3 regions of the Streptacidiphilus cavernicola genome follow, and region 3 is predicted to be linked to each of the others. Evidence: riboswitches for the same ligand, from Rfam matches in the RefSeq annotation. Region 3 holds a riboswitch; each other region holds the start of a gene.
The links. A riboswitch is a leader RNA that binds a small molecule or an ion and turns the genes downstream of it on or off. The one in region 3 is predicted to bind cobalamin.
Positions count from the first base shown of each region.

Region 1 (9,385 bases), on a different contig from region 3:
GGCTGACCCCCGAGGACCCGGCGAACATCCAGTACACCTCGGGGACCACCGGCTTCCCCAAGGGCGCCACGCTCTCGCACCGCAACATCCTGGGCAACGGCTTCCAGGTGGCCGAGGTGCAGGGCTGGACCGAGGCCGACCGGGTCTGCCTGCCGGTGCCGTTCTACCACTGCTTCGGCATGGTGATGGGCAACCTCGGCGCCGTCGCGCACGGCTCCTGCATCGTGGTCCCCGGCCCGCTGTTCGACCCGGCGGAGACCCTGGACGCGGTGCAGGCCGAGCGCTGCACCGTGCTCTACGGGGTGCCCACCATGTTCATCGCCGAACTGGCGCAGCTGGAGGCCGCGCCCGGCCGCTGGGACCTCTCCTCGCTGCGGACCGGCGCGATGGCCGGCTCGCCGTGCCCGGTCGAGGTGATGAAGCGGGTGATGGGCGAGATGGGCATGACCGAGGTGACCATCGCCTACGGCATGACCGAGACCTCGCCGGTGTCGACCCAGACCCGGCGCACCGACTCGCTGGAGCACCGGGTCGCCACCGTGGGCCGGGTCCACCCGCACGTGGAGATCAAGGTGGTGGACCCGCGGACCGGCGCGACCGCGCCCACCGGCACCCCCGGCGAACTGTGCACCCGCGGCTACTCGGTGATGCTCGGCTACTGGGACGACCCCGAGCGCACCGCGGAGGCGGTGGACCCGGACGGCTGGATGCACACCGGCGACCTGGCCGAGATGGCGGACGACGGCTACGTCTCGATCGTGGGCCGGATCAAGGACATGGTGATCCGCGGCGGCGAGAACGTCTACCCGCGCGAGGTCGAGGAGTTCCTCTACGCGCACCCGGACATCGAGGACGTCCAGGTGGTCGGCGTGCCCGACGCCCACTACGGCGAGGAGCTGATGGCCTGGGTCAAACTCCGGCCGGGGGCCAGCGAGTTGACGATCGATCAACTGCGGGAGTTCTGCACCGGGCGGCTCGCGCACTACAAGGTCCCCCGCTATCTGCACCTGGTGGACGGCTTCCCGATGACCGTCACCGGCAAGATCCGCAAGGTGGAGATGCGCGAGCGCTCGATCGAGCTGCTGGGGCCGACGGATGAGCAGGCTGGTTGAACAGTCCAAACTGGACAGTTTGGACTGAAGGTTCTAGCGTGGCAGTCGTCCCCGTCCGTCACCCCCGAAAGGGCACCGCACCGCCATGGCTCTCACCACGCTGGACGCCCGTACCGCGCTCGTCCTGATCGACCTGCAGAACGGCCTGTTCGGCGCGTCCTCCACCCCGTACACCGTGCCCGGGGTGGTAGAGCGCTCGGTCGAGCTGGCCGACGCCTTCCGCGGTCACGGCCTCCCGGTCGTGCTGGTCCGGGTCACCGGCGCCGCCGACGCCGTCCCCGGCCGCACCGACACCCCCAGCCCCGGCCGCGCCCGGCCCGAGGGCTGGGACCAGATCGTGGCCGACCTGTCCGGCCACCCCGGCGACATCACCGTGACCAAGCGCAACTGGGGCGCCTTCCACGGCACCGACCTGGACCTCCAGCTGCGCCGCCGCGGCGTCACCCAGATCGTCCTGGGCGGCATCGCCACCAGCATCGGCGTGGAGTCCAGCGCCCGCGCCGCCCACGAGCACGGCTACCACGTCACCCTGGCCACCGACGCCATGACCGACCTGAGCCCGGAGGCCCACCGCAACAGCATCGAGCGGATCTTCCCGCGGCTCGGCGAGAGCGGCAGCACCGCCGAGATCATCGAGCTGCTGGCCAAGACCCGCGCCTGACCCTGCCTCCGACCCCGCCCGGCCGCCCTCCGCGCCGGCCGTCGGCCCCGGCTGGCAGGATGGGCGGCCGGGGCTGCGTGATCGTCCGCGCCGAACAGGCAGGAGCACCGGGGTGGGGCAGGGCAGGGCACGACGGGAGGCCTACGACCGGGGCCGGCAGGCCGCCGCGGCGGCACGGCAGGTGACCGCCGACTACCGGGCGGCGGCCGAGCGGGTGCGGGCGCAGGCCGGCCTGCTCCGCGAGGAGGCGGTGCTGACCGCGCTGGACGCGATGCCGGTGGCGCGGATCAGGGACGTGACCGAGGGCCGGGCCCGGGTGGCGGCGCTGGAGGGCGCCGACTACCGGACGGTGGGCCGGGTCCACCGGGCCGAGGTGTACGAGCTGCTGCGGGTGCCCGGCATCGGCCGGGTCAGCGCGGAGCAGGCCAAGTCCGCCGCCGCCCAACTGGCCCGCGCCACGGCCGAGGCGACCGCGGTCCGGATCGACCCGGACCGGCGCGAACCCGCCGCCACCGCACTGTTGGAGGCGCTGTACCCGTTCGTCGCGGCCGGGCCCTCGCTGCCGACCGCGCGGCAGCAGGCCGAGGCCCTGGCCGACGCGCTGGAACCGCTGCTCACCGCCGCCGCGCCGACCCGTTCCGCGCTGCGGCTGGCACTGTCCGGCCGGAGGCAGCGCGAGCAGGCGCTGGCCGCGCTGGCCGAGGCTGCGGCGCTGCTGGCCGGGGCCGACGCCGACGGGACCAGGGAGGTGTTCGCCCAGGCGACCACCGACCTGCTGCGGCTGCCCGGCACGTCCGAGCAGGCCTGGTGGGAGTTCACCACCCGCGCCGCCGAGTTCTACACCGCGCTGGGGCAGTTGGACCACCTCGGCCTGGACGACGCCGCCTCCGCCCAGGGCCACCTGCCGGACGACCTGGCCGCCCAGGTCCGGGCCCAGCCCCTGGACACCTCGCTGCTGCGGGTCTCCCTCCGCGGCTACCAGGCGTTCGGCGCCCGGTACGCGCTGGCGCGGCGCCGGGTGGTGCTCGGCGACGAGATGGGCCTCGGCAAGACCGTGCAGGCCATCGCGGTGATGACGCACCTGGCCGCCACCGGCGAGCAGCGGCACTTCCTGGTGGTGTGCCCGGCGAGCGTGCTGGTCAACTGGGAGCGCGAGATCCAGAGCCGCTCGGCCCTGGGCGCGCACCGCCTGCACGGCCCCGACCGCGACCTGGCCGCGGACGCCTGGCGGCGGCACGGCGGGGTGGCCGTCACCACCTTCGAGACCCTGCGCCACCTCGACGCCGCCGCCGGGCCCGCCACGGTGCTGGTGGTCGACGAGGCGCACTATGTGAAGAACGCCGCCGCCCAGCGGTCCCGCCAGGTCGCCGCGCACGCCCAACGCTGCGGGCACGTGCTGTTCCTGACCGGCACTCCGATGGAGAACCGGCTCGCGGAGTTCCGCTCGCTGCTCTCCTACCTGCAACCCGACCTGCTCCCCGACCCCGGCCGGCTGGAGGCGCTGCCCTCCGCCGTCGCCTTCCGACGCGCCGTCGCCCCGGCCTACCTGCGCCGCAACCAGGACGACGTGCTGAGCGAACTGCCGGACCTGGTCCACACCGACGACTGGCAGGAGTTCAGCCCCGCCGACGCCGAGGCCTACCGGGACGCCGTCCTGGCCGGGAACTTCCAGGCCATGCGCCGCGCCGCGTACGCTCGTCCCGAGCACTCCGCGAAGCTGCGACGGCTGGTCGAGATCACCGGGGCGGCGCTCGCCGCGAACGAGAAGGTCCTGGTCTTCTCCTACTACCGGGACGTCCTCGGCACCGTGCACGAAAGGGTGCTGTCCGCGCTGGGCGGCACCGCGCCGGTGTTCGGCCCGATCGCCGGCTCCACCGACCCGGCCCGGCGCCAGGAGACGGTGGACGCCTTCACCGAGCACCCCGGCCCCGCGGTGCTGCTGGCGCAGATCCAGGCCGGGGGCGTCGGGCTCAACCTGCAGGCGGCCAGCGTGGTGGTGCTCTGCGAGCCGCAGGTGAAACCGGCGCTGGAACAGCAGGCCGTCGCCCGCGCCCACCGGATGGGCCAGACCCGCCGGGTCCGGGTGCACCGGCTGCTCACCCCGGGTGCGACCGACCAGCGGATGCTGCGCCTGCTCGACCGCAAGCAGCGCCTCTTCGACGCCTACGCCCGCCGCAGCGAGGCCGCCGAGACCGCCCCGGAGGCCCTGGACGTCTCCGACACCTCCCTCGCCCGGCTGATCGTCGAGGAGGAGCAGCAACGCCTCGCAGCCGAGAAGCTCCACAACCCTTAGGTTGTGCAAATGGTCGGTTGTGGATAGGCTCGGGGCATGGCAGTCATAGAGGACGAGTTGAGCCTGGTTTTCACGGCGCTTGCCGACCCCACCAGGCGCGCGATCCTGGAGCGCCTGGCCCGTGGCGACGCGACGGTGAACCAGCTCGCCGAGCCCTTCGCGATGACGCAGCAGGCGGTGTCGAAGCACCTGAAGGTGCTGGAGCGCGCCCGTCTCATCTCGCGGACCCGGACCGCGCAGTCCCGACCGTGCGTCCTGGAGACGGTGCGCCTCGACGAGGCCTCCGACTGGATAGCCCGGCACCGGCAGATATGGGCCGACCGACATGACCGCCTCGCCGAGCACCTGGCCGCACTGCGCACCGAGCAGCGGCCCGACGAAGGGACGTCATGATGACCGCCACCGGAGAACTCACCTACCGGCGGGTGCACCGCGCATCGCGGGAGCTGCTGTTCGACTGCATGACCACGCCGGACCACCTGGCCCGCTTCTGGGGCCCGACCGGGACGTCCACGCCGGTCGGCAACATCGTCGTGGACCTGCGCCCCGGCGGCGCCTTCGAGACCACCATGGTCAGCGACGCCGACGGCAGTACGTACACCATGCGCGCCGTCTATGTGGAGGTCCAGCGGCCGGAGCGGCTGGTGTGGACCGAGGCCGATGTGGAGGGCGGCATGCGGACCACGATCACCTTCGTCGACCTGAACGACGGCCGCACCGAGGTGATCACCCATCAGACCAAGGTCCCGGCCCCCTACCTGAGCGACGAGGCGCAGGCCGGATTCCGCACCAGCCTGGACCGCTTCGACGCCTACCTGGCCGAGCTGCAGTCCACCGAGCAGTCCCGCTAGCAGGACGGCAGCAGGCACGCGGAGCCCTCGGTAGGCACCCCTTTAGCAGGCACCGGCCGCTCCCTGTTCCGTTTCCGGGAAAGCCGACCGGCCCCACCGGGCACAGACGGCACCATCATGGGCGTGGAGTCACAGCCCGATCTCGTCAGGCCCTATGTGGCGCACCTGGGCAGGACGGCGCCGGATCCGGCCGCCACGCCCTCCGTCTGGGAGGAGGACACCGCCGATCTCCCCGCGTCCGCGGGCGAGCAGCGCAACCGCGGCACGTCCCGGAGACAGCTCGGCTTCGCCCTGGCGCTCCTGCTCGCGGCGGCAGCGGCGCTGAGCGTCCCGGCCCTGCTCGGACGGCAGGGCGCGCCCGCCCCCGGCCACCGTCCGGGAAGCAGCCGCGCCGCGGCGGCCGGCTCCGCCGCAGCCGCGCCCGTCCCAGCGTCGCCGCAGCCGTCCGCGAACGGCCGGGCCGGGCCGACCGGGTCGCCGTCCCCCGGCATGCCGCTGCCCCGGCCGAGCGGCGGTCCCTACTCCACCTCCGCCTCCATCTCCTTTGCTCCCGTGCCCGGTTCTGCTGACGCCACCCTCCGCCCCGGCGACCGCGGCCCGGCCGTCACGCGGTTGCAGCACCTGCTGTTCGACCAGGGCTTCACCTATGTGTCGGCGACCGGCGTCTACGACGACGCCACCACCCGCGGCGTCACCCAGCTCCAGCACGACCGCGGACTGGCCGCCGACCCCACCGGCGTCTACGGCCCGCAGAGCCGCGCCTCCCTGGACCCGGACCCGACCGCCACCACGGGCTGACCGGCGGCCGGGGCGGACGGACTAGTGCCGTCCGCCCGCCCCGGCCGCCGCTCGTCAGGAGGCCGTGCCCGGCAGGGTGTTCCGCACCTCGCGCGCCGCTGTGACCAGGTTCTCCAGCGAGGCCTGGACCTCCGGCCAGCCGCGGGTCTTCAGCCCGCAGTCCGGGTTGACCCACAGCCGCTCGGCGGGGATGCCGCCGAGTCCCTTGCGCAGCAGGGCGGCGACCTCGTCGCTGCCGGGGATCCGGGGCGAGTGGATGTCGTAGACGCCAGGGCCGACCTCGCGGGGGTAGCCAGCCCGCGCGAGCTGGTGGGCGACCTCCATGTGCGAGCGGGCCGCCTCCAGGCTGGAGACGTCGGCGTCCATGTCGTCCAGGGCGTTGAGGATGTCGCCGAACTCGACGTAGCACATGTGGGTGTGGATCTGGGTCTCGGCACGCACCCCGCTGGTGGTGAGCCGGAACGCCTCGGTGGCCCAGACCAGGTACGCGGCGCGGTCGGCCGTGCGCAGCGGCAGCGTCTCGCGCAGGGCCGGTTCGTCCACCTGGATCACCGCGGTGCCCGCGGCCTCCAGGTCGGCGACCTCGTCGCGCAGGGCCAGGGCGACCTGCCGCGCCGTCTCGGCCAGCGGCTGGTCGTCGCGGACGAAGGACCAGGCGAGCATGGTGACCGGCCCGGTCAGCATCCCCTTGACCGGGCGGTCGGTCTGCGCCTGGGCGTAGCCGGTCCAGCGGACGGTCATCGGCTCGGGGCGGGAGATGTCCCCGGCCAGGACCGGCGGGCGGACGTAGCGGGTGCCGTAGGACTGGACCCAGCCGTGCCGGGTGGCGAAGTAGCCGGTGAGCTGCTCGGCGAAGTACTGCACCATGTCGTTGCGTTCGGGCTCGCCGTGGACCAGGACGTCGATCCCGGCCTTCTCCTGGAAGGACAGGACCTCGCGGATCTCGGCCTCGATCCGCTGCTCGTAGCCGGCCGTGTCGATCCGTCCGGCACGCAGGTCGGCGCGGGCGTTGCGCAGCTCGGCGGTCTGCGGGAAGGAGCCGATGGTGGTGGTCGGCAGCAGCGGTAGGCCGAGCGCGGCGCGCTGCGCGGCGGCGCGCTCGGGGTAGGCCTGCGGGCGTCGGGTGTCGGCGTCGGTGACGGCTGCGCTGCGGGCCCGGACCGCCGGGTCGCGGGTCAGCGCGGAACCGGCCCGGGACTCCAGACCGGCCCGGTTGGCGGCGAGTTCGGCGGCGATGAGGTCGGTGCCCTGGGTCAGTCCGCGCGCCAGGGTGACGATCTCCGTGGTCTTCTGCCGGGCGAAGGCCAGCCAGCGGGCGACCTGGGGGTCGACGTCGCGCTCCCGGGCGGCGTCCAGCGGGACGTGCAGCAGCGAGCAGGAGGCCGCGACGTCGACCTGGTCGGCCAGGCCGAGCAGGGTGCCCAGGGTGGTCAGCGAGGCGGCGAGGTTGTTGATCCAGATGTTGCGGCCGTCGACCACGCCCGCAACCAGGCGCTTGCCGCGCAGGCCGCCGACCGTGGCGAGAGCGTCCAGGTTGGCGGCGGCGGGTCCGGTGAAGTCCAGCGCCAGTCCCTCGATCGGGGCCTTGGCCAGCACCGGCAGGGCCTCGCCGAGCCGGTCGAAGTAGGAGGCGACCAGCAGCTTGGGCCGGTCGGCCAGGCCGCCCAGATCGCGGTAGGCACGGGCGACGGTGTTGAGGTCGGCCGGGGTGCGGTCCTGCACCAGGGCAGGCTCGTCCAGTTGGACCCAGTCGGCCCCCGCGGCGCGCAGGTCGGCCAGCACCTCGGCGTAGACCGGCAGCAACCGGTCGAGCAGGGTGATCGGCTGGAAGTCGGCGGCCACGCCGGGGGCGGGCTTGGCCAGCAGCAGGTAGGTGACCGGGCCGACCAGCACCGGGCGGGCGCTGTGGCCGAGGGCCAGCGCCTCGCGCAGCTCGGCGACCTGCTTGGTCGAGTCAGCGGTGAAGACCGTGTTCGGGCCGAGTTCGGGGACCAGGTAGTGGTAGTTGGTGTCGAACCACTTGGTCATCTCCAGCGGCGCCACCTCCTGGGTGCCCCGGGCCATCGCGAAGTAGCCGTCCAACGCGTCCGCGTCGACGGCCTTACCGTGCCCGACGACCGAACGGTGCCGGTCGGGGATCGCGCCGACCATCACGCTGGTGTCCAGCACGTGGTCGTAGAAGGAGAAGTCACCGGTCGGGACCTCGTCCACACCGGCCTCGGTGAGCTGCTGCCAGGCCTGGCGGCGCAGTTCGGCCGCGGTGCGCTGGAGGGCGTCGGCGGTGACGCGGCCCTTCCAGTAGCCCTCGATGGCCTTCTTCAACTCCCGCTCGGGGCCCTGGCGGGGGTAGCCGTACACGGTGGCCCGTGCTGCCGCGGCTGCAGGCTTGCTGGTCAAGGGACTCTCCTTCGCGAGTACGTCACTGGACGACCCCGGAGACGGGTCGCAGGCGCGAAGGGACGACAGCACCGGGCGGCTCAGGACGCGGCTCTGCCGCGCGTGCCCACCTGATATGTACGCCGACCCGCCCACGAGGTCACCGGGATCTCCGCGCACACCTGTGGCGTGCACGGGCAGTGGCAGGTCTTCGGACTCGCGGGCACGTCTGCCGAGGGCAGACACCTACTGGCCGTCGCTTCCCAGACCCGTACCCGGGCCCAGTGCTTGATGACGGCGGTCGTTCCCACTCACCGCTGCGGGGCAGTCCCGGAATCACACCGGGTTCCCTCTTACGACGCGCCTGCCTGGCTGACAGGGCGAACCGACTGCAACCGCCAGACTAGACGCCGAATCAACACGACCGTGACCGCCGTCCCACATCATGGACATAAAGCCGGGGGGTCGGGTGCGACCGACGGCCAGGCGGCCTCCGGCCGGGGCCACCCCCTCGGCGTCGACCAGCCTGCCAACTCGGCTGGCACTCCCCGCCGCAGGGCTCAGGTCGCCTGGAGACGGCTACGGGCCACCTCGATCTCGCTCAAGGCGGCACCGCCGAACACCGCTTGATCCCGCAGAGCAGCGAAGACGCGGATGAAGTACGCAATGTTCTCGGGCCTCGCAGCAGCCGTGGTTGGACACCCCGGCGAACACCCTGGAAAGGAACCTCGCATGAACTGCTGCTCCGCCCCCCGGACGGCCTCCGATTGGCCACGCCAATGTCCAGAAACGACGAAAGCCCCCTGGTGGGGGGCTGTTCGTGTTGTTGGTTGGTTGGTTGGTGTCCGAGGGGGGACTTGAACCCCCACGCCCCGAAGGGCACTAGCACCTCAAGCTAGCGCGTCTGCCATTCCGCCACCCGGACCGGGTGATCGCCAGCGGCGTCTCCGCCGTGCTGACCAAGGAAACAATACCAAGAAAACGGAGTGCTTCTGACCGGGGTCCGCAGCGTCGGGACAGCGTCGGGACACGGTGCCGACCGATCACTTTTGCACCCTTAGCGATCACAGATGAGCAAGAAGCGTGCAGTTTACGTATCTGCCCGGGTGCACTGCGTAGCCACGCGGTCTCATATCGGATGAGCCGACCGACCGGCGCGGCAGCAGAAGACCCGCCGGGGGCCCGTACGCGCAGAGGATGGCGGCACCGACATGCATGTCCGCGGAGAAGTCCCTCCCGACCCCGCCTCCGGAACGCCGTCTCCCGCAGCGAACCCTCCGGGCGCCAGCCCTCC
Region 1 covers NZ_JBHFAB010000003.1:296,261-305,645, reverse strand. The annotation lists gene ACEZDE_RS05780 (AMP-binding protein) at 1-1,112, shown strand, start outside; gene ACEZDE_RS05775 (isochorismatase family protein) at 1,198-1,773, shown strand; gene ACEZDE_RS05770 (DEAD/DEAH box helicase) at 1,886-4,066, shown strand; gene ACEZDE_RS05765 (ArsR/SmtB family transcription factor) at 4,103-4,459, shown strand; gene ACEZDE_RS05760 (SRPBCC family protein) at 4,456-4,917, shown strand; gene ACEZDE_RS05755 (peptidoglycan-binding domain-containing protein) at 5,041-5,715, shown strand; gene metE (5-methyltetrahydropteroyltriglutamate--homocysteine S-methyltransferase) at 5,770-8,112, opposite strand; cobalamin riboswitch at 8,277-8,497, opposite strand; tRNA gene ACEZDE_RS05745 (tRNA-Leu) at 8,931-9,016, opposite strand; gene ACEZDE_RS05740 (ATP-binding protein) at 9,303-9,385, shown strand, end outside.
Region 1: linked by a shared signal. The riboswitch ahead of metE (5-methyltetrahydropteroyltriglutamate--homocysteine S-methyltransferase) and the one ahead of ACEZDE_RS21350 (CbtB domain-containing protein) in region 3 are both predicted to bind cobalamin.

Region 2 (9,385 bases), on a different contig from region 3:
GCATCGGCAGCACCCCCAGCGACGGACGGCGGGTCAGCTGCTCCAGCATGTCCAGGCCCGGCTTGAGCAGCCGGACGTCGCCGCGGAACTTGTTGACGATCCAGCCGGCCAGGTGCCGCTGGTCCTCGGCGGACAGCAGCGCCAGCGTCCCGTACATGGCGGCGAAGACGCCGCCGCGGTCGATGTCGCCGACCACCACCACCGGCAGGTCGGCGGCGACGGCCAGGCCCATGTTGGCGAGGTCCCGGTCGCGCAGGTTGATCTCGGCGGGGGAGCCCGCGCCCTCGCAGACCACCACGTCGTAGCGGCTGCGCAGGTCGGCCAGGCAGTCCAGGGCGATCCGGAGCAGCGCGGGCTTGCGCTCGCGGTAGTCCAGCGCGCCCACCTCGGCGACCGCCCGGCCCAGCACCACCACCTGGCTGCGGCCGTCCCCGCCGGGCTTGAGCAGCACCGGGTTCATCGCCGCCTCGGGCTCCACCCCGGCGGCGGCGGCCTGCATCGCCTGGGCCCGGCCGATCTCCGCGCCGTCGGCGGTGACGAAGGAGTTCAGCGACATGTTCTGCGCCTTGAACGGCGCGACCGAGACCCCCTGCCGGGCCAGCCAGCGGCAGATCCCGGCGGTGACCACGCTCTTCCCGGCGTCCGAGGTGGTTCCGGCGACCAGCAGCGAGCCCCTCATCGGCGTCCCCTCCGCAGCAGCGCCGCGGCGGCGGTGACACCGACCGCCAGCAGCCCGACCCGGCGGGACAGCACGCAGGCGCGCTCGATGTCGCCGACCGCCACCGGCCGCAACTCCGGTCCCAGCAGCGGCCGGTGCTCGACCCGGCGGCCGTAGGCCAGGGTCCCGCCGAGGCGGACGCCCAGCGCCCCGGCGAAGGCAGCCTCGGCCTGCCCGGCGTTGGGGCTCGGGTGCGCGGAGGCGTCACGCCGCCAGACCCGCCAGGCGGTGCCGCCGCCGCCCGCGCCGCGGCCCCCGCCGCCCCGCCGCCCCCCGGCGGCGGTGGCGGCGGTCAGCAGCGCGGTGAGCCGGGCGCCGGGCCAGCCGGCCGCGTCGTCCAGCCGGGCCGAGGCCCAGCCGAAGCGGAGGTGCCGCGGCGAGCGGTGGCCGACCATGGCGTCCAGGGTGTTCACCGCGCGGAACGCCAGCAGCCCCGGCACGCCCGCGACCGCGCCCCAGACCAGCGCGTTCACCACCGCGTCCGCGGTGTTCTCGGCCACCGACTCGACCACCGCACGGGCGACCTGCTGCCCGGTCAGCTCCCGCGGGTCGCGCCCGCACAGGTACGGCAGCCGGTCCCGGGCCGCGGCCAGGTCCCCGGCCTCCAGCGCGGCGCCGATCGTCCGTGCCTCACGGACCAGCGAGGCGCCGCCGAGCACGGTCCAGGTCGCGGCGGCGGTCAGTAGCACCCGCCCGGCGGCGGAGCGCCGCACGGCCCGGTCGGCCGCGTACCCGGCCGCGCCGGCCGTCCCCGCGCAGAGCGCGGTGAACAGCGCCCCGGCGTCCCTGCGGTCGCGCCAGAGCCGCCGTTCCGCGGCTGCCGCGGCGCGTCCGAAGCCGGCCACCGGGTGGCCGCGCCGGGGGTCGCCGAAGGCGGCGTCGGCGGCGTAGCCGAGAGCCAGGCCGAGTGAGGTCGCCGCGCTCGCGCGCACGGCGGTCAGCGGGGCGGTCGCGCGGGGACGGGGGCGGCGCCGGAGCATGGTGGCGGCAGGGCAGCGCGCATGGCGTGGATGTCCTCACTCAGGGTCCGCGCCCTGGATCGACGAACCGGGGGCGAGAGTCTCCTGGCTTCCGGATCGACGCGCTCCCGGGCCTTCCCGCGGCGACGGCACCCGGTTTCCCGGGCACCGTCGACAGCCGTGGCCGTGGTTCGAGAGCGCTCCCCGGTGACAGTGGCGGGACCGCGCCGGACTTGGGGTCTCCCCCGCACCGGACTTCCTCTCCATGCCTCCGTTTGGCCTTGTGATCCCACCACGCCGCCGGTCCGAGCGTCAACACGGCCGGGACCGGCCGGAACACCCTCAGGCCGCGGTGTCCTCGCTCCGCGGGAACACCGCCGGGAGCGCCGACGGCAGGGCGGGCAGGGCGGGCGGCGCCGCGGCCGGCGGCAACTGCTGCGGGGCGCGGACGATCCGCAGCAGTTCCACCGGAGCGTGGTCCTGGACCACGCGGTCGGCCGGACTGGTCGGCGGGCGCAGGATCCGGTCCTCGAACCAGGACATGCCGAGCAGTACGCAGAGGCCGAGTGGAGCGGTGATCAGGCACAGAAGGACAGGCATGGGCACCCCAATGAGTTGAGTGCTGCGTCTTCCGATATCCGACTTCCCCCGGCTTCCAGGGTGGGTCAGAGTCGGTCGATCCGCATCTCGGAGTGTCCGGAGCCGACTGCGGAGCGTCAGTGCCGCCCGGAGACCAGGTCAGCGGCCCTGGCGATGGGCGAGGTGGCGGCCCGGCCGCCGCGCTCCTGCCGGTCGGCGGCGTGGTAGGCCGCGTACATGCCGTGCACGCCGATCCAGCGCAGCGGCTCGGGCTCCCAGGCGCGGACCCGGTGGCCGACCCAGGGCAGCCGGGTCAGGCCGGTGTCCGCGCCGCCGCTCCCGCCACCACTCTCGCCCAACTCACGGAGCACCAGGTCGCGCAGGGTGCGTCCGGCCAGGTTGGTGGTGGTGACCCCGCTGCCGACGTAGCCGCCGGCCAGGCCGAGGCCGGTGGCCCGGTCCAGGTCCACGGTCGAGCACCAGTCCCTGGGCACCCCGAGCACTCCGGACCAGGCGTGGTCGATCCTGGCCTCGGCCGCGCCCGGGAAGAAGTCCACCAGGATCGCGCGCAGCTGGTCCACGGTCCGCTGGGCCGTGGTCCCGTCGCTGTCCGTCCGCGAGCCGAAGCGGTACGGGACGCCGCGTCCGCCCAGCGCGATCCGGTCGTCCGCGGTGCGCTGCGCGTACATGTAGGCGTGCGCCATGTCGCCCAGCACCTCCCGTCCGGACCAGCCCGCCGCGTCCCAGAACGCGGCCGGGAGCGGCTCGGTGACCACCATCGAGGAGTTCATCGGCAGCCAGGACCGCTTCTCGCCGCGCAGCGCCGCGGTGAAGCCCTCGGTGGCCCGCAGCACGAACCGGGCCGACACCGTGCCGCGGTCGGTCACCGCCCTGGCCGGGGCGCCCGGTCCGCCGTCCTTCCCGGGCCGTCCGGGCAGGACGGCGGTGACGGTGGTGCCCTCGTGGACGGTCACGCCCATCGCCTCGACCACCCGGGCCAGGCCCCGGGCCAGCTTGGCGGGCTGGATCCGGGCCCCGTGCGGGGTCCAACTGCCGCCCAGCGCCCCGGCCACGTCGATCCGTTCGGCCGCCTCGGCGGCGCTCAGCAGGACCTGGTCGGTCTCGCCGAAGGAGTGCTCCTGCTCCACGTAGGCCTTGAGCCGCCGCACCTGCGCGGGCGTCCTGGCGACCTCCATCACCCCGCCCCTGGCGATGTCGGCCTCGATGCCCTCGGCCGCGCAGACGGCGATCACCTCGTCCACCGAGGCGTCCATCGCCCGCTGCATCGCGATCGCGCCGGGCCTGCCGTATTTCCGGGCGAACACCCCGCGCCCGGCGAAGCCGTTGTAGAGCCAGCCGCCGTTCCGCCCGGACGCGCCGTAGCCGCAGAACCGCTGTTCGAGGACGGTGACGCGGAGGCCCGGGACGGCCTTCTTCAGGTAGTAGGCGGTCCACAGGCCGGTGTAGCCGCCGCCCACCACGCAGACGTCGGCCTCGGCCGAACCGTCCAGCGCGGGCCGCGGCTCCGGGAGACCGATGGCGGAGTACCAGAACGAGACACTGCCGTTGGCAGTGGCGGTGGTGCCCACGGGGGGACCTGCTTCCGAGCCGGGAATGGTGCCTGGCACGCTACCCACGCCCCGGACCAGCGGCAATGAACACCCTGTCAGGTGTGTCGCGGCGAGTCGGACACTCCGTCGGATGGACGCGCACCACTGGCGGACCGAGGCCCGCGGCCGTGGGATGGAGCGGAACGGGCAGGTGCGTGCCGAGGCGGCGACGGTGGGGAGCGACATGCGTTGGGGACGAGCAGCGACGGTGACCGCCCTCGGAGCCGGTTCGGCCGCGCTCGGGGCGGCGGCCGCGGCCCTGGTCGCCGGACGGGTCGCCTCGGACTTCGCGGTCCGTCCGCGCGGCCCGGCCCCGGCGGCGGCGGGCGGCCTCAAGGTGCACGCCGTGGGCGGCGGACGGGTCGAGCTGACCCGCTCCTGGGAGTCCCAGCGCCCCGGCCGCTACGCGCTGGAGTGGGACGGCGGGCGGGCGGCCGTCGGCGAGGTGGTCGGCGGGACGTCGCAGACCGTGGTCCGCGCACTGGAGCCGGTCGCGGCGGTGGGCGCGGGGCGGCTCGCCGTGGGCGACACGGTCCGGATCACCCCGCTGCTGTTCGACGGCGACCCGCGGACCGCGCTGGGCCTCGAGTTCGACGAGTTCGACATCCAGGGCGACCTCGGCCCGATGCCGGCCTGGTTCCTGCCCGGCGCCCGCGACCTGTGCCTGATCGCGGTGCACGGCATCGGCGCGGACCGGGGCCAGGTGCTGCCGCTGCTCCCGCTGTTCGACCGGCTCAGGGTGCCGGTGCTGGCGGTGACCTACCGCAACGACCGGGGCGCGCCGCGCTCCCCGGATGGCCTGGGCCGGCTCGGCGCCGGGGAGTGGCCCGACGTCGACGCCGCGATCCGGTTCGCGGGGGAGAACGGCGCCCGCCGGATCGTGCTGTTCGGCTGGTCGGTCGGCGCGACCATGGCGCTGCAGGCCGCCGTCCGCTCGGCCTCCCGGGCGGCGGTGTGCGGCCTGGTGCTGGACTCGCCGGTGCTGGACTGGCGCGGCACCGTGCGCCGGCAGGCCACCCGGCGCGGGGTCCCGGCCCCGCTGGCCGAGTTGGGCGTGCGCGCCGCGGCCGGCCGGGTCGAGGTCGACCCGCACGTCTACGACCGGATCGGGCTCGGCGAGGGCCTGACCGCGCCGGTGCTGCTGCTGCACAGCGCCGACGACACGGTGTCCCCGGTCGGCCACGCCCGCCAGCTGGCCGCCCGCCGGGAGGACCTGGTGCTGTACGAGGAGTTCCGGGACGCCGAGCACGCCGCGCTGTGGAACACCGACCAGGACCGCTACGAGCGGACCCTGAGCCGGTTCCTCACCCCTCTCCTGTGACCCATCCGTCACCATTCCGGGACCGGTGAGGGGCCGCCGCGCCTGAGGATGTGACAAGTGCCCCAATGACGGGGAAGACTGCACGGCGTGACGTCCCGGAATTCGCGTGACCGTACTGGCCGATCCGAGATTTCTGGCCGACCCGACCTCGTCGGCGCCGGCCAACCCGGCTCCGACGGCCGACCGCAGGGTGCGCCCGCGAGGGTCACCCGGCTGCCCTCCGCCGCCCGCCCGCAGCCCCGTGCCGCCGCGCCGGGCACTCCCCAGCGGGCCGGCGCGCAGGCCCGCCGCACGCCCCCCGCGGGGCTGCCGGGGCCCGCCCAGCTCTCCCCGCTCGCCCGGCGGCTGCTCGCCGACGCGGTGCGGATCGCCCGCTGGGCCGGCGAACTCCCCAATGTCGACCGCCGCGGCGACCTGCTCGAAGGCGACGCCGTCGACGCCGGGCGCGCGCTGGCGATGACCCGTGACGCCACCAACGCCGCCTGGGAGCGGGCCCGGCTCACCGGCCTGGTCGAACTCCGCGGCAGCGGCGCGGGCCCCGGTTGGCGGCTGCACGCCTGGGAGCACGACGACGAGGCGGTGCTGCGCGGCTGGGCGGCGCTGTTCGACGCCTGGACGCTGCTGGTCCCGGTCCCGGACCGGGCGCTGACCTCGCTGGCCGGGCTCGCCGTCGACCACGCCCCGCAACTCCTGTCCTTCCTGCACCTGGTGGACGGCCCGGTGCCGCTGACCGAACTGCTGGAACTGCTCCGCCGCGGCCTGGAGGAGCAGTGGCACGGGGGAGTGCACCCCGCCCTCGGCGCCCCGGTCCCGCACGCCGCCTGGGCGGTCTCCGCGGTCCGCGGCGACAGCGCGCTGGCGCTCACGCTGACCCCCGGCACCGCCGAGGTGGCCGGGGTGCTGGACTGGATGCTGGAGGGCTTCGCCGCCGTCGGCGCCCTGGTCCGCCGCGACGTCGGCCCGGAGCAGGACGTCTGCGCCGACCTCACCCCGCTCGGCCACTGGGCGGTGCGGGCCAAGCTGGAGGAGATCTGCACGGTCGCGCAGACCGCGGCCGGCCACATCGAGCAGTCTGCGCTGGAACTGCTCACCGCCTGCGCCCGCTACTCCCCGGGCCCGGCCCGCGCCGAGTACCGGGCCTGGCTGGCCGCCCGGCAGGCCGAGAGCGCCGTCGCCGACCTGCTCGCGGTCGCCCGCGGCGAGGACGCGCTGCTGCGCGGCCTGGCCTTCGAGGCGCTGCGGGTGGCCGGTCACCCGGCCGAGCCCGCCGTCCGCGACTGCACCGAGGAGCCGATGCTGCGCCCGTACGCGCTGCTGTGGCTGGCCGAGCAGAACGACGAGGGGGTGCTGCCCTCGGACGTCCTCGGCCGGGACGACGCCGCCTGGCTCTGGGTCGACACCGGCGCGGCGGTGCTCGAACACGGCGACACCGCGATGCTGGTCCGGCACGTCCAGGGCGCGGCGGACGGCGACCCCAACCGCCTCTTCGCGCTGGCCCGCCGGATCGGCCACCCCCGGGCCGGCCAGGTCCTCGCCGCGGTGGCCTCGGCCCACCCCGACCCCGGCGTGGCCCGCGCCGCCCGCCGCAGCGCCTTCAGCGTCCACGAGGGCGGTCGCTGACACCTGCGGCGACCTGACCGGCACCGGACCGCCGCCGACCGCCCGCTGCGGTTACCGTGGGACGGAGCATGACAGGTCGGCAGGGAGGGGCGCGGTATGGCGGCGGGGGAGCACCGGCGGATCGACACCGTCGCGGACGCGGTCGAGGACGAGCGGATCCAGGCGTTCGGGGTGGTGCTGACGGCGGTCAGCCGGCTGGAACGGCTGCTCGGGTCGGTGATGGAGCACGAGAGCGGGCTCAGCCACCCGATGTTCGAGGTGCTGCTGCTGCTCGCGGCCAAACCGGACGGCGCGCCGATGGGCGACCTGTCCCGGCGGCTGGTGCTGACCAGCGGCGGGGCGACCCGGCTGATCGACCGGATGATCGAGGCGGGCCTGGTCTGCCGGGACCGCTCGGCCGAGGACAGGCGGGTGCACGTGGTGACGCTGACCGGGGCGGGCTCGGCCAAGCTGGTCGAGGCCGCCCGGCGGCACGCCGACGAGCTGGACCGCCATGTCTTCGGCGTGCTGCGGCCGGAGCGCGCCGCGGCGGTGGTGTCCGGGCTGGACGAGCTCGGCGCCCACGCCCTGGAGGCACTGCCGCCGCTGGGCTGAGCCGTCGGGGCGGTTGAGCCGCCCAGGGCCTCAGCCGCCGCGGACGGCGGCCGGCTGGGGCAGCGACGCGGCGGCCTTGACCCGGCGCAGCACCGGGGTGGTCTCCAGCTGCCGGACGGCGTCCAGCGCCGCGATCCGGGTGGTCAGGTAGGTGTACAGGGACGGGATGTCCGGGCAGATCACCACCGCGTGCAGATTGCTGGGCCCGGTCGTGGCGCAGACGAAGGCGACCTCCGGGTGCTCGGCGATGGCCCGGCCGGTCTCGGCCAGCTGGCCCGGGGAGACCGACAGCCACAGCAGCACCGCGTTGTCCAGGCCGAAGATCCGCCGGCCGAAGTTGACGTCGAAGTAGAGCACCCCCTTGGCCTGCAGCTCGTTCATCCGCCGCCGGACCGAGCTCTGCGAGCGTCCGCTCGCGTCGGCGAGTTCGGCGAGGCCGGTCCTGCCGTCCCGTTCCAGCAGCGCCAGCATCCGGTGGTCGGCCTCGTCCAGCTCGACCGCGACCGCCTCGGTCACCATCGGCGGCGGCGGGTCCGGCAGCAGCAGCGCGGCCTGCTCGGGGGTCAGCGTGTCGGTCTTGTTGACCAGGCTCAGCGCGCCGCCGAAGTAGATGTGCAGGACGCAGTAGGCGGTCACCGCGACCACGCTGGGGGTCCGCGGCAGCCGTTGCAGCAGCAGGCTGTTGCCGTTCTGGCCGCTCTCGGCCCGGGTCATGCAGTTGATCTCGGTGCCGCCGGAGCTGAGGCTGACCCAGGAGGTGTCGTCCCGCCGGGCCAGCGCCTCGGCGACCGACGCGGCGGCGTCCGGGGTGCACTGCACCCGGATGATCCACTGGGTCTCGCCCAGCGCGGCCGGGCTGGTCAGCCCCAGCACCCGCAGCGCGCCCTCGCCGCGCATCCTGGCGTAGTGGCGGGCGACGGTCTGGTCGGAGACGCCGAGGGCCTCGCCGATCCGGCTGAACGGAGCCCGCCCGTCCAGTTGCAGGGCATGCACCAGCTGTCGGTCGACGGTGTCGTACACGCGGGATTTCACCACTCCAGGGTACGAGATGTCGGATCGCGTCGGATTCACCGCCCCGGCTGCGTGGATTCCGCCCCCGCACGGCAGGATCAACCGCATGAACACCGCGCCAGACACCTCGTCTCCGACACCGGACCGCCCCAGGGGCAAATGGATTCCGCTGACCGCCATCTGCCTCGGCACCTTCATGCTGCTGGTGGACGTCAGCATCGTGAACGTGGCCCTCCCGCAGATGGCCTCCGACCTGCACTCCTCGTTCACCTCCCTGCAGTGGGTGGTGGACATGTACGCGCTGGTGCTGGCCGCCCTGCTGATGGTGGTGGGCGCGCTGGGCGACCGGCTCGGCCACCGCAAGCTGTACCTGTTCGGCCTGGTCGTCTTCGCCCTCGCCTCGCTGGCCTGCGGCCTCGCCCCCAACGCCGGGACGCTGATAGCCGCCCGCGCCGCGCAGGGCGTCGGCGGCGCGGCCATGCTGACCTCCACCACCTCGCTGCTGAACGCCGCCTACCAGGGCCGCGACCGCGGCACCGCGTTCGGGATCTGGGGCGCCGTCAGCGGCGGCGCCGCGGCGGTCGGACCGGTCCTCGGCGGGCTGCTGACCGACGAGATCAACTGGCGTGCCATCTTCTTCGTCAACCTGCCGATCGCGGCGGCCGCCCTCTACATGACCGTGCGTCACCTCAAGGACGACCGGGGCCGCCCCACCGGCCGGCTGGACTACGCCGGTGCGGTCACCTTCACTGTCTTCTCCGGCGCGCTGGTCTACGGCCTGATCGAGAGCGCGGACAAGGGCTGGGGCAGCTCCACCGTGCTCGGCTCGCTCGCGCTCGCCGTGGTCGCGCTGCTGGCCTTCGCCCTGGTCGAGCTGCGCAGCGGCAACCCGCTGCTGGACCTGGGGCTGCTCCGCAACCGCAGCTTCGTCGGGCTGACCGCGGCGGCGCTGCTGCTGAACGCCGCCGCGTTC
Region 2 covers NZ_JBHFAB010000020.1:90,299-99,683, reverse strand. The annotation lists gene ACEZDE_RS24460 (cobyric acid synthase) at 1-679, opposite strand, end outside; gene ACEZDE_RS24455 (cobalamin biosynthesis protein) at 676-1,650, opposite strand; cobalamin riboswitch at 1,754-1,965, opposite strand; gene ACEZDE_RS24450 (hypothetical protein) at 2,020-2,277, opposite strand; gene ACEZDE_RS24445 (NAD(P)/FAD-dependent oxidoreductase) at 2,394-3,845, opposite strand; gene ACEZDE_RS24440 (alpha/beta hydrolase) at 4,051-5,187, shown strand; gene ACEZDE_RS24435 (hypothetical protein) at 5,275-6,807, shown strand; gene ACEZDE_RS24430 (MarR family winged helix-turn-helix transcriptional regulator) at 6,904-7,401, shown strand; gene ACEZDE_RS24425 (Lrp/AsnC family transcriptional regulator) at 7,432-8,433, opposite strand; gene ACEZDE_RS24420 (MFS transporter) at 8,519-9,385, shown strand, end outside.
Region 2: linked by a shared signal. The riboswitch ahead of ACEZDE_RS24455 (cobalamin biosynthesis protein) and the one ahead of ACEZDE_RS21350 (CbtB domain-containing protein) in region 3 are both predicted to bind cobalamin.

Region 3 (9,385 bases):
CAGGCCGCGGGTCCGGGAGCCTCCCGGATCAGCCAGGCCCTGGACTCCGGCGCCGGGGCGCCCCAGCTGGGCCGGGACGCGCTGCGCGACTCGCCGGACTTCAACACCCAGATCGACCAGGAGCTGAACGCCCGCGGCCTGGACCGCGCCGAACACGACCGACTGCGCACCTCCCCGACCAACGACCTGACGGACGAACAGATCCAGCAGGTGGTGGACGTCCGCAACAGCATCAAGATCGCGGACGGGCAGGTGGTCACCAAGGTGCTCGGACCGGACGTCGCCAAGTCCTACCTGGAGAACGCCACGGTCATGCCCAACGGCCGCGACTTCGACGCAACGCAGTTCGGCGGCTCCGTCGCCCGCGGCACCGACACCGCCGGTCTCAGCACCCCGTCCGATCTGCGCGACGGCCTCGCCCTGGACGACAAGGGCGCGGGCTGGTCCCCGGTCCCCGAGGGGGCGTCGGAGGCGTACCAGTTGCGTCTGCGCGCACCGCAGGACTTCAAGGCGGACACCACCTTCGGCGCCGTGGGAGACTCGGCCGCCGCCCAGCACGTCGCCGACCTGGCCGGAGCCAGTACCCCCGGCCGGGGCTGGCAGGACCCGTTCACCGGGACCGGGTACACCGGTGGCGGAATCCCCGAATGGGACGCCGTGCGCACCAAGGTCCCCGACGGGTCCGAGATCTGGAGAATGACCTCGGACGGTAAGGAGTCCCTTGCGGCTCACTTCGACGGGAACAGGTGGATCAAGACCGATGGCTAGTTCGTCTTCCTACGGGCCGGAACGGTTCGTCGAGTACCGAGGGCGGCTCTACCGGGCCCTGTCGGACGACGGTGCGCCGATGATCACGCTCTGCGTGGACGAAGGCGAGCCTGCGCCGGAAGGCCTGGGGCCCGACCCGCGCGGGCGCTCCGGCTGCCACCCCGTCGACCCCCGGTCGGTCACCTCCTGGTACTCCTCCAGTTGGACCTTCCGCTGGAAGGGCGAGCTGTTCTCCAGCGGCGGCGTCCGCAACGGCCGGATCAACGGCTACTACCAGGGCGCCAAGGGCGCGGCCTTCGCCGACGCCTACCTGGTCAGGACCGGTGCCATCGAATACGAGGGCACCTTCCCGCTCGAAGACGTCACCGACCTCACCGAGACGCGCTACGACCTGCTCGCCCGCTGGAAGGCAGATCACCCGGAATGACCACGACCACCCCCGGCCTCTCCCCCCGCACCCTGGTGCAACTGCCGATCACCCGGCAGCTCGCCGCGCGCTACCTGGGCAACAGCACCGTCCCCGGCGCCTTCGAGCCGTACCGGACGTGGGGGCTGTGCTCGCGCCTGGTGGACGTGGCGGCCGCCGACTCGGGCGCGGCGGCGCGGGCCTACCACGGGCTGGCCACCGAGACCGCTGGGGCGGACTTCCCCGCGGGCGACGGTCTGTTCGTGCTCCGCTTCCCGACGCACTGGCCCGCGCTGTTCCAGGCGTCCTTCGGCGGCCGGACCGCCGCCGCCGCGGCCCGCCTCGGCTCCACCCTGGTGCTGCCCGACCCCTTCCTCGGCACCGGCTACACCGACTACGCGCCCGCCGCCGTCCCCGAGTACTGGCTGGAGTTGACCGAGATCCCGGTCGGCGCCGAGCTCTGGCACCTCGCCGAGGACGGCACCGAGGGCTGGGAGCAGGCGCTGGCCCGCTACCCCGGCCGTTACACCGGGTGGCACGCCTTCCCCGCCGCCGAACAGGCGGGGCTGTCGTCAGGGCCTGTCGCGCCCGCCCCCGCGGGAAGCATCCCGCGGGGGCCCGTGGTCACCTTCCAGGGCTCGCCCCATCTCGCCGACTTCGGCCCGGACCAGGGCGAGGCCACCGTCTACCGGGCCGCCGAGGACGGCACGATGATGTCCCGTCGGCTGGAGTTCGAGCTGTGCGACGACGTCTCCTACCGCCGCCTGCTCGCCTCCTGGCGCGGTGCCCGCTTCGACGTCCTGGCGACCCGGGACGGGATCGCTACCCTGGCACTGACCAGCGGCAACGCCGAGGAGGCCGCCCGGTTGGGCCTCCTCGACGCCGGCCGCCACGCCTGGCGCGCGCAGGCTCCGGTGAACGAACTCAGCGAGGTCACCGAGGAGACCCGCCGGATCGCCGCACCGGAGCCGCTCTCCTGACCAGGCGCCTCTCCTGACCAGGCGTCAGAATCCGATGGTGCAGGTGGTCCCGCTCACCCCGCTGCCCACGTAGTGCACGCACGCGCGGGCCAGCTCGGTCGACGTGTCGGCATAGACATACGTGGTCACCCACTGGCCGGGCCCGCCGATGGTGTGCTGCCCGGACACCTGCGACCAGCTGCCGTTGCTGTAGCGCTCCAGCCAACCGGTGCACGTTGCCGAGTTGTTGATCTGGGCGATGGTCGCGCTGGCGCCCCCCGCGCCGCTCGTCGGGGACGGGTTGAGCACGATGCTGCAGGCGTTGCTGGGGCCGGGCTGCCGGGACGACTGGGCGTAGAACTTGTCGATCCAGCCCTTGGTGACCGGGCCGACCTGGCCGTCCACGCCCACCGAGCTGTCCTGCAGGTGCGCCTTGGTCTGCGTCCACTTCACCGCGGAGAGGGTGTTGGCGCCGAACTGGCCGTCGACGCTCAGGCCGAAGCCGAGGGTGTTGAGCATCTGCTGCAGGTAGACGACGCAGCCGTCGTCCTCGTTGTAGGTGAGGCTGTTCGGGCAGGACGTGCTGTGGTAGCTGATCGGAGCCGGTGTCGCCCACGCGGACGGGGTGGCGACGAGTACCGTCGCGGCAGCCGCGCCGCCGACGAGAACCGCTTTGAACGCTTTGAACATCGGAGAACTCCCCTGGATCTCAGGACGCCCGGAAGGCCGCCGGTTGCGAGCCTCGGGCATCCGGCCCGCGACTGTCGACGGCCCCCGGAGCTCTGCCGACATCCTGGGACGGCACCCACCCTGACCTGCGACAGCCCCCCGTCCCGGGACGATCGCGCGGGACGCCGCCCCAGCAGCGTGAACCGGCTCAGGTCAGGGTCGGGGCGGCGAGCAGCGCGGCGTTCGCCCGCTCCAGTTCCTTGACCGCGCCGACGCGCCAGCCCGCCGCCATCGGCTCGGTCATCGGGTCGGGGAAGATCTCCTCCTCACCGTTGTCCATCCCGTCGAAGACGGCACGGGCGACGGTCCCGGGGGCGGCCTTGGGGACGGGCAGGTCCCGGCTCATGTCGGTGTCCACCGGCCCCGCGAGGACGGCGTGCACGCTCACCCCCTGCCCCGCCAGCAGCGCGCGCAGGGACTGGGTCAGCGAGAACGCGGCGGCCTTGGAGACCGAGTAGGACGGGAGCACCGGCACGGCGGCCAGCGACGCCGCCGAGAGCACATTGACGATCGAGCCCCGGGAGGCGGTCAGCGACGGCAGGAACGCCTGGATCATCCGGTGCGTGCCGAACAGGTTCACGGCGAGGTGCCGCTCCAGCGCGGCGGGGTCGCCGAGGTCGTCGCCCAGCGCCAGACCGGCGTTGTTGACCAGGATGTCGAGCGGCCCGACGGCCTCGGCCGCCGCCCGGACCTGCTCCGGGTCGGTCACGTCGATGATCAGCGGGGTGACCCGGCGGTCCGGGTGGCGCAGCGGCTGTCGGGTGCCGGCGTAGACGCGCTCAGCGCCCCTGCGGAGGGCTTCGGTGACCAGCGCCTGGCCGATGCCGCGGTTGGCGCCGGTGATCAGGACGGTCTTGTCTGCGTATGACATGGCGAGCTCCTTCGATGAATTCCGTGCATGGGGATCACCTGTGTGACGCACCACCGGGCCCCGAGTCATCGACGGGCCGGACGAGTTCGACCGATCAGCGGACCGGCTCGCGCGACAGCCCGGTGACCACCAGGCAGCCGCTGCCGGTGCTGTGCAGACGACGCAGCTCCAACCCCGCGAAGGTCAGCACCGAGCCCTCGCCGAAGCAGGCCCGGACCCCGCTGACGCACTCCACCTCCAGCTCGCCCTGTTCGACGATCACCAGAGCCCCGCTCCACTCCGCCGCCCGGTAGTCGATCGCCTCGCCGGGCCGCAGCGTGAGCGTGCGGACCCGGAAGCCGTCGGTCACAGCCGACTCGGCAGCGAGAACCTCGGGAACAGCTCCGGCTGTGCGAACATCGCGAACTCCGCGATGCCGCCGCCGTCGTCGGCCCCGAGCACACCGAGCACGGCGATCCCGAACGGCCGGTGCTCCGACGCGCCTGGCGCCCGCCAGTACGCGGCGACCGCGGGCTGCCGGTTGGCCCCGGTGGGCCGGAGCAGCCATCCGCCGCCCATCCCGGCGAAGACGTGCTCGCGGAAGAACACCGCGATGTCGTCGCGGCCGGAGAACCACGACGGCCGCGGCGGCATGACCAGCCGCGCGTCGGCGCGCAACAGCGCGACCAGGGCGGTGGTGTCCGACCGCTCCCAGGCCGTGATCAGCTGCTTGAGCAGGGACTTCTCGGCCGTGCTCGACTTCGGCGTCCATCCGGCCCGGTCGGCCGGCAGATGGTCGGCCAGGGTCGCGTGCGCACGTTGCAGCGCGCTGTTCACCGCCGCCGGGGTCGTCCCGAGCGAGGCGGCGGTGTCCTTGGCCGACCAGTCCAGCACATCGCGCATGATCAGCACCGCCCGCTGCCGGGCCGGCAGCCGTTGGATCGAGGCCAGGAAGGCCAGCTCGACGGTCTCCTTGGAGGTCACCAGAGCCTCGGGCTCGGCGTCGGCGGGAGCAGCCGCGTCGAGCAGCAGGTCGGGGTAGGGCTGCAGCCAGGGCAGCTCGACCGGCGGGGCCGGTTCCCGGCGCGGGTCGCCCGGCCCGGAGAGGTCGGACGGCCACACCCGGGCCTTGCGGCGGCGCAGCGCGTCCAGGCAGGCGTGGGTCGCGATGCCGTACAGCCACGCCCGGAACGGCGCCCGCCCGGCGTAGCTGTCCAGTCGGACCCACGCGCGCAGATACGTCTCCTGGACCGCGTCCTCGGCGTCCTCGATCGAGCCGAGCATGCGGTAGCAGTGCACCTGCAGCTCATGGCGGTGCGGCTCGGCCAGCCGCTCGAAGGCGCCCTGGTCTCCCGCGCGCGCCGCTTCCACACCTGATACGTCCACATGGATGTGACGCGCGGGAGGCCTCTGACTCATCGGTGACCCGGCGTCCGGCCCGGTCAGGCGGTGGCGCTGCCTGCGGCCTTGGCGTAGCGGGCGCTGACGTCGGCCCAGTCGACGACGTCCCAGAGCTTGCCGACGTAGTCGGGGCGGACGTTCCTGTACTGCAGGTAGTAGGCGTGCTCCCAGGCGTCGAAGGCGAGCAGCGGGGTGCTGCCCCGGCCGACGTTGCCGTGGTGGTCGTAGACCTGTTCGACGATCAGGCGCTTGCCGAGGGGCTCCCAGGAGAGGATGCCCCAGCCGCTGCCCTGAACAGCGGTGGTGGCGAGGGTGAGCTGCTTCTTGAAGGCCTCGAAGGAGCCGAAGTGCTCGGTGATCGCGTCCGCCAGCGCGCCGTCGGGGCGGTCGCCGCCGTCCGGGGAGAGGTTGTTCCAGAACAGCGAGTGCAGCACGTGCCCGGAGAGGTTGAAGGCCAGGGTCTTCTCCAGGCCGACCAGCGAGGCGGGGGTGAGCGTGTCCTTGTCGCGGGCCTCGGCGAGCTGCTCCAGGGTGTCGTTGGCGCCCTTGACGTAGGCGGCGTGGTGCTTGGAGTGGTGCAGCTCCAGGATCTCGCCGGTCATGGCGCGTTCCAGGGCGGAGTAGTCGTAAGGGAGGTCGGGGAGGCTGTACTGGCCCATGGCTCGGGTGCCCTCTCGCGAAGCGGTACGGATCGGATCGGATCGGGATCGACTGCCGATCGTCGGACACCACTATTGCGAACTAGTTGCAACAACATCAAGTGTGCAGCAAGATGTGTTGCGGGGCGGGGCGGCCGTCAGCCTCCCCGCTGTGCGTGCCTGCTGACCGTCTTCCCACCGGCGCCCGCCGGACCGGACCAGGCCCACCCCGCCCCTCCGTCCGAGGAGACCGCCGAATGATCGACGTCCGCCTGGCCCGCCCTGACGACGGTGACGCACTGGGCGAGATCCACGCCGCCGCCTGGGAAGCGGCCTACGCGCCCCTGTTCGACCCGGAGTTCGCCGCTCACGCGGTGCTGAGCAGGCGCACCCGGTGGCACCGGCGGATCATCGAGGGGCCCGGTACGGTCCTGCTCGCCGCGCTCGACGGCCGCCCCCTGGCCATGTCCTGGTTCGACCGGTCCGGGAGCCGACCGGGGTTCGCCGAGATCCACAGCTTCTACGGCCACCCCGACGGCTGGGGCAGCGGCGTCGCCGCCGCGCTGATGACCGGGACGCTGAACCGCCTGGGCGAGGACGGATTCCACCGGGCGCACCTGTGGACGCTGCGCGACACCCCGCAGTCACGCCGCTTCTACGTCAAGAGCGGCTTCACCGAGTCCGGCGCTTGCCGCGTCCTGGACTTCGGCGACGGCAGGCCGCTCGACCAGGTCGAGTATCAGCGGACCTGCTGAATGCGCTACGGCCAACGGCCGGGGGACACCAAGGCCGGGGAACACCAAAGGCCGAGGGACGTCAAAGGCCGGTGCCGCGCTCCCCTGTTGACGGAGAGTCACGACCCCGGCCCGGCCCGAGGGAGGACGCGGGTGTCAGACCGTGCTGCCGACCTCCGCCGCCGGGGCGGTCGACGGGGTCGACGGCGTCGCCGGGGCGGCCTTGGGCTGCAGCAGCCGCTCCGCCATCGGACCGAAGACCAGCGCCAGCGTCCCCCAGAGCAGCAACTGCGCGGCGACGGAGTAGAACCGGAACGAGAACAGCGTGTCCGCCGGGAAGCCGGGGAAGACGATGGCGCCCTTGGCGTTGGTCAGCGGCAACGGCGTCTCGGTCGCGTGGTGGCCGAACTCCTTGACATTGGCCGAGAGTTCACCGAGCGAGGGCAGCAGCGCCATGACGATGCCGATCGCCACCACAAAGGCGGCGCCCGCCAGCAGGGTCGCGTTCCAGTTGCCGAACCGCGGCTTCAGCCGCTTGCCCAGCACCACGGCTCCGATCAGGAACAGCACCGAGCAGGCCACCATGACCAGGTAGAGGTTGCCGCGGTCGTGGATGGTGTCCGGGTGCCCGATGGACGGCGGGTTGGCCGGGTACTTGATGAACGGCACGAAGTAGACGCCGAGAAAGCCGCCGCCCGCGACCAGCAGGGCGAGGTTGCGCGGGCGCAACGCGCCGACCCGTCCGAGGCAGATGGCGTAGGTGACGGCGAACAGCGCGCCCATGGCGATCCCGAAGAACACCATGCCGACGCCGATGCCGATGTTGGCCTGGACGGTCCGGCTGAAGATGTCCGGGCCCGCGTCCGGAATGGGCAGCCCCGCGGCCTTGTCCAGGGCGTCCTGGGCCGCGTCGCGCGCGCTCTCGTAGTTGATGGCGGTGTTGATGACCGGTTCGGCGAGGATCCGCGCGAAGACGAAGGCGAGCAGCCCGGCCACCGCGCCGGCGATGATGCCGCGCAGGATGAGTCGTTTTTCCATGATGGGTTCCGTCCGTGCTTCCGCTCAGAGGTCAGTGGCAGGGGAAGCCGAGGAAGTGGCGGGAGTCGTGGACGAACTCATGGATGTGCATGTCGTTGCCGAACACCGAGTAGGCGCCCTGGTCGACGCCGATGAAGTAGTAGACGGCGCATGCGATCAACGCGGTGCCGACCAGCCAGAGCACAGCCTTGGAAACCGGCAGGACGACCGGGGTGGATATGGCAGCGGGGGGTGCGGACAGACTGCTCACCGAAGAGCCTCCTTGAACGGGGATCGTGCGTCCCTCAGCGAATGGAGTGCTGCGACGGCCGACTGTCTGACTCGACGAGCGCCCGGGTGGCGTTCGACTCACAGTGGCGCGACCGTGCTGGATTTCCACCAGCTTCCTCAGGCCGTCACACGCCCCAGAGAGTACGGACGCCCCGGCAGGGCGTCAATCAGGCATGACCGCACTTCGCGGGGCCGGATCGAGCCCGACCGGCCGGGTCCGGGCCCTGTTCCGGGTCCGGCCCGAGGTCAACCGCTGGGCAGCGAAGGCGACCGCCAGGTTCGGCCTCTCCCGGTACGGCTCGCCGTGGCGGTCAGCACCTTCCGACGCCGCCACCACAGCTCTGCCGCCCCAGCTCCTCCGCCGCGGCTCCCCCGCCGTTAGCGTCAGTGCCCGATCGCGACCTCGACGATCCTGATGACCACCAGGACCATCGCCACCGCGAGGTACCCGCGCAGCGCGCCCATCCCGATCTTGCGGCCGGTCGCCATGACCGGCCTGGTCAGGGTCTCCAGCGGGGGCATCCGCCAGGAGTCGCGGTCGCTGCGGTCCACCGGGACCTCGTCCAGGACCTCGACCGGGGCCTCGACCCCGGCACCCGCCCCGCCCCGCCGCCGGACCAGGGCGTATCCGGCCGCCACCGCTCCCGCCGCGCCGCAGACGGCCATGATGTCGAGGATCGCGCCGGAGCCGATGTGCGGGAACAGCACCGAGGCGGTCAGGATCACCGACAGGGTGACCAGCACGCCGACCACCGCGGCGGTGAAGGCGTTGGTGCGCGGGCCGTTCACCCACGGGCCCAGCACCTGCTTGTCGTTGCACAGCAGCAGCAGGAACACCGAGGCCGACGGCAGCAGGACCCCGGCCAGGGTCTGCACACCCTCGGTGAGCAGCCCCAGCGGCGATCCCGGCAGCAGAACGATCACCGCGGCCAGGCAGACCAGGGCGGCGTAGACGGCGTAGAAGCCCTTGGCCCCGCTGACCCCGCGGTGCAGCGAGTGCTTGATCCCGAAGACGTCGCCGATGGCGTAGGCGGTGGACAGGGAGACCGCGAACGCGCCGATGATCGAGGCGTCCAGCAGGGCGATGGCGAACAGCACTCCGGCGAGCCGTCCCGCGTGCGCGGCGATGCCGTGGGCGAGTCCGGCGGTGTCGGTGAAGTTCCCGGCCCCGTGGGTACCGGCGAAGGCAGCGGCAGCGGCGCCCATCAGGGCGGCGGCTCCGATGACGACGACGGCGATGCCGAGCCACAGGTCGGCCTTCTCGTACTTCATGAAGCGCGGGGTGATCCGCTTGTCGATGACGTAGGACTGCTGGAAGAACAGCTGCCAAGGGGCGACCGTGGTGCCCACGATCCCGATGATCAGCAGCATCACCGTGGCTGCCTGCCCGCTGCCGCCGGGCATGGTGGGCACCAGGAAGTCGTGCGCCATCTGCGAGGCAGCCGGGTGGACCATGAACGAGACCGGGACCAGCAGCAGCGACCCCGCGCACAGCACCATCGCGATCCGCTCGAAGCGGCGGAACGACCCGGTGAACGCCGAGGCGACGATGATTACCGCGGCGAGCACCACCGAGGCGGCCTTGGGGAGCC
Region 3 covers NZ_JBHFAB010000016.1:63,631-73,015, forward strand. The annotation lists gene ACEZDE_RS21300 (hypothetical protein) at 1-768, shown strand, start outside; gene ACEZDE_RS21305 (hypothetical protein) at 761-1,195, shown strand; gene ACEZDE_RS21310 (hypothetical protein) at 1,192-2,154, shown strand; gene ACEZDE_RS21315 (peptidoglycan-binding domain-containing protein) at 2,179-2,823, opposite strand; gene ACEZDE_RS21320 (SDR family NAD(P)-dependent oxidoreductase) at 3,011-3,733, opposite strand; gene ACEZDE_RS21325 (hypothetical protein) at 3,828-4,082, opposite strand; gene ACEZDE_RS21330 (RNA polymerase subunit sigma-70) at 4,079-5,083, opposite strand; gene ACEZDE_RS21335 (superoxide dismutase) at 5,155-5,772, opposite strand; gene ACEZDE_RS21340 (GNAT family N-acetyltransferase) at 6,009-6,506, shown strand; gene ACEZDE_RS21345 (CbtA family protein) at 6,642-7,523, opposite strand; gene ACEZDE_RS21350 (CbtB domain-containing protein) at 7,555-7,773, opposite strand; cobalamin riboswitch at 7,813-7,935, opposite strand; gene ACEZDE_RS21355 (NRAMP family divalent metal transporter) at 8,178-9,385, opposite strand, start outside.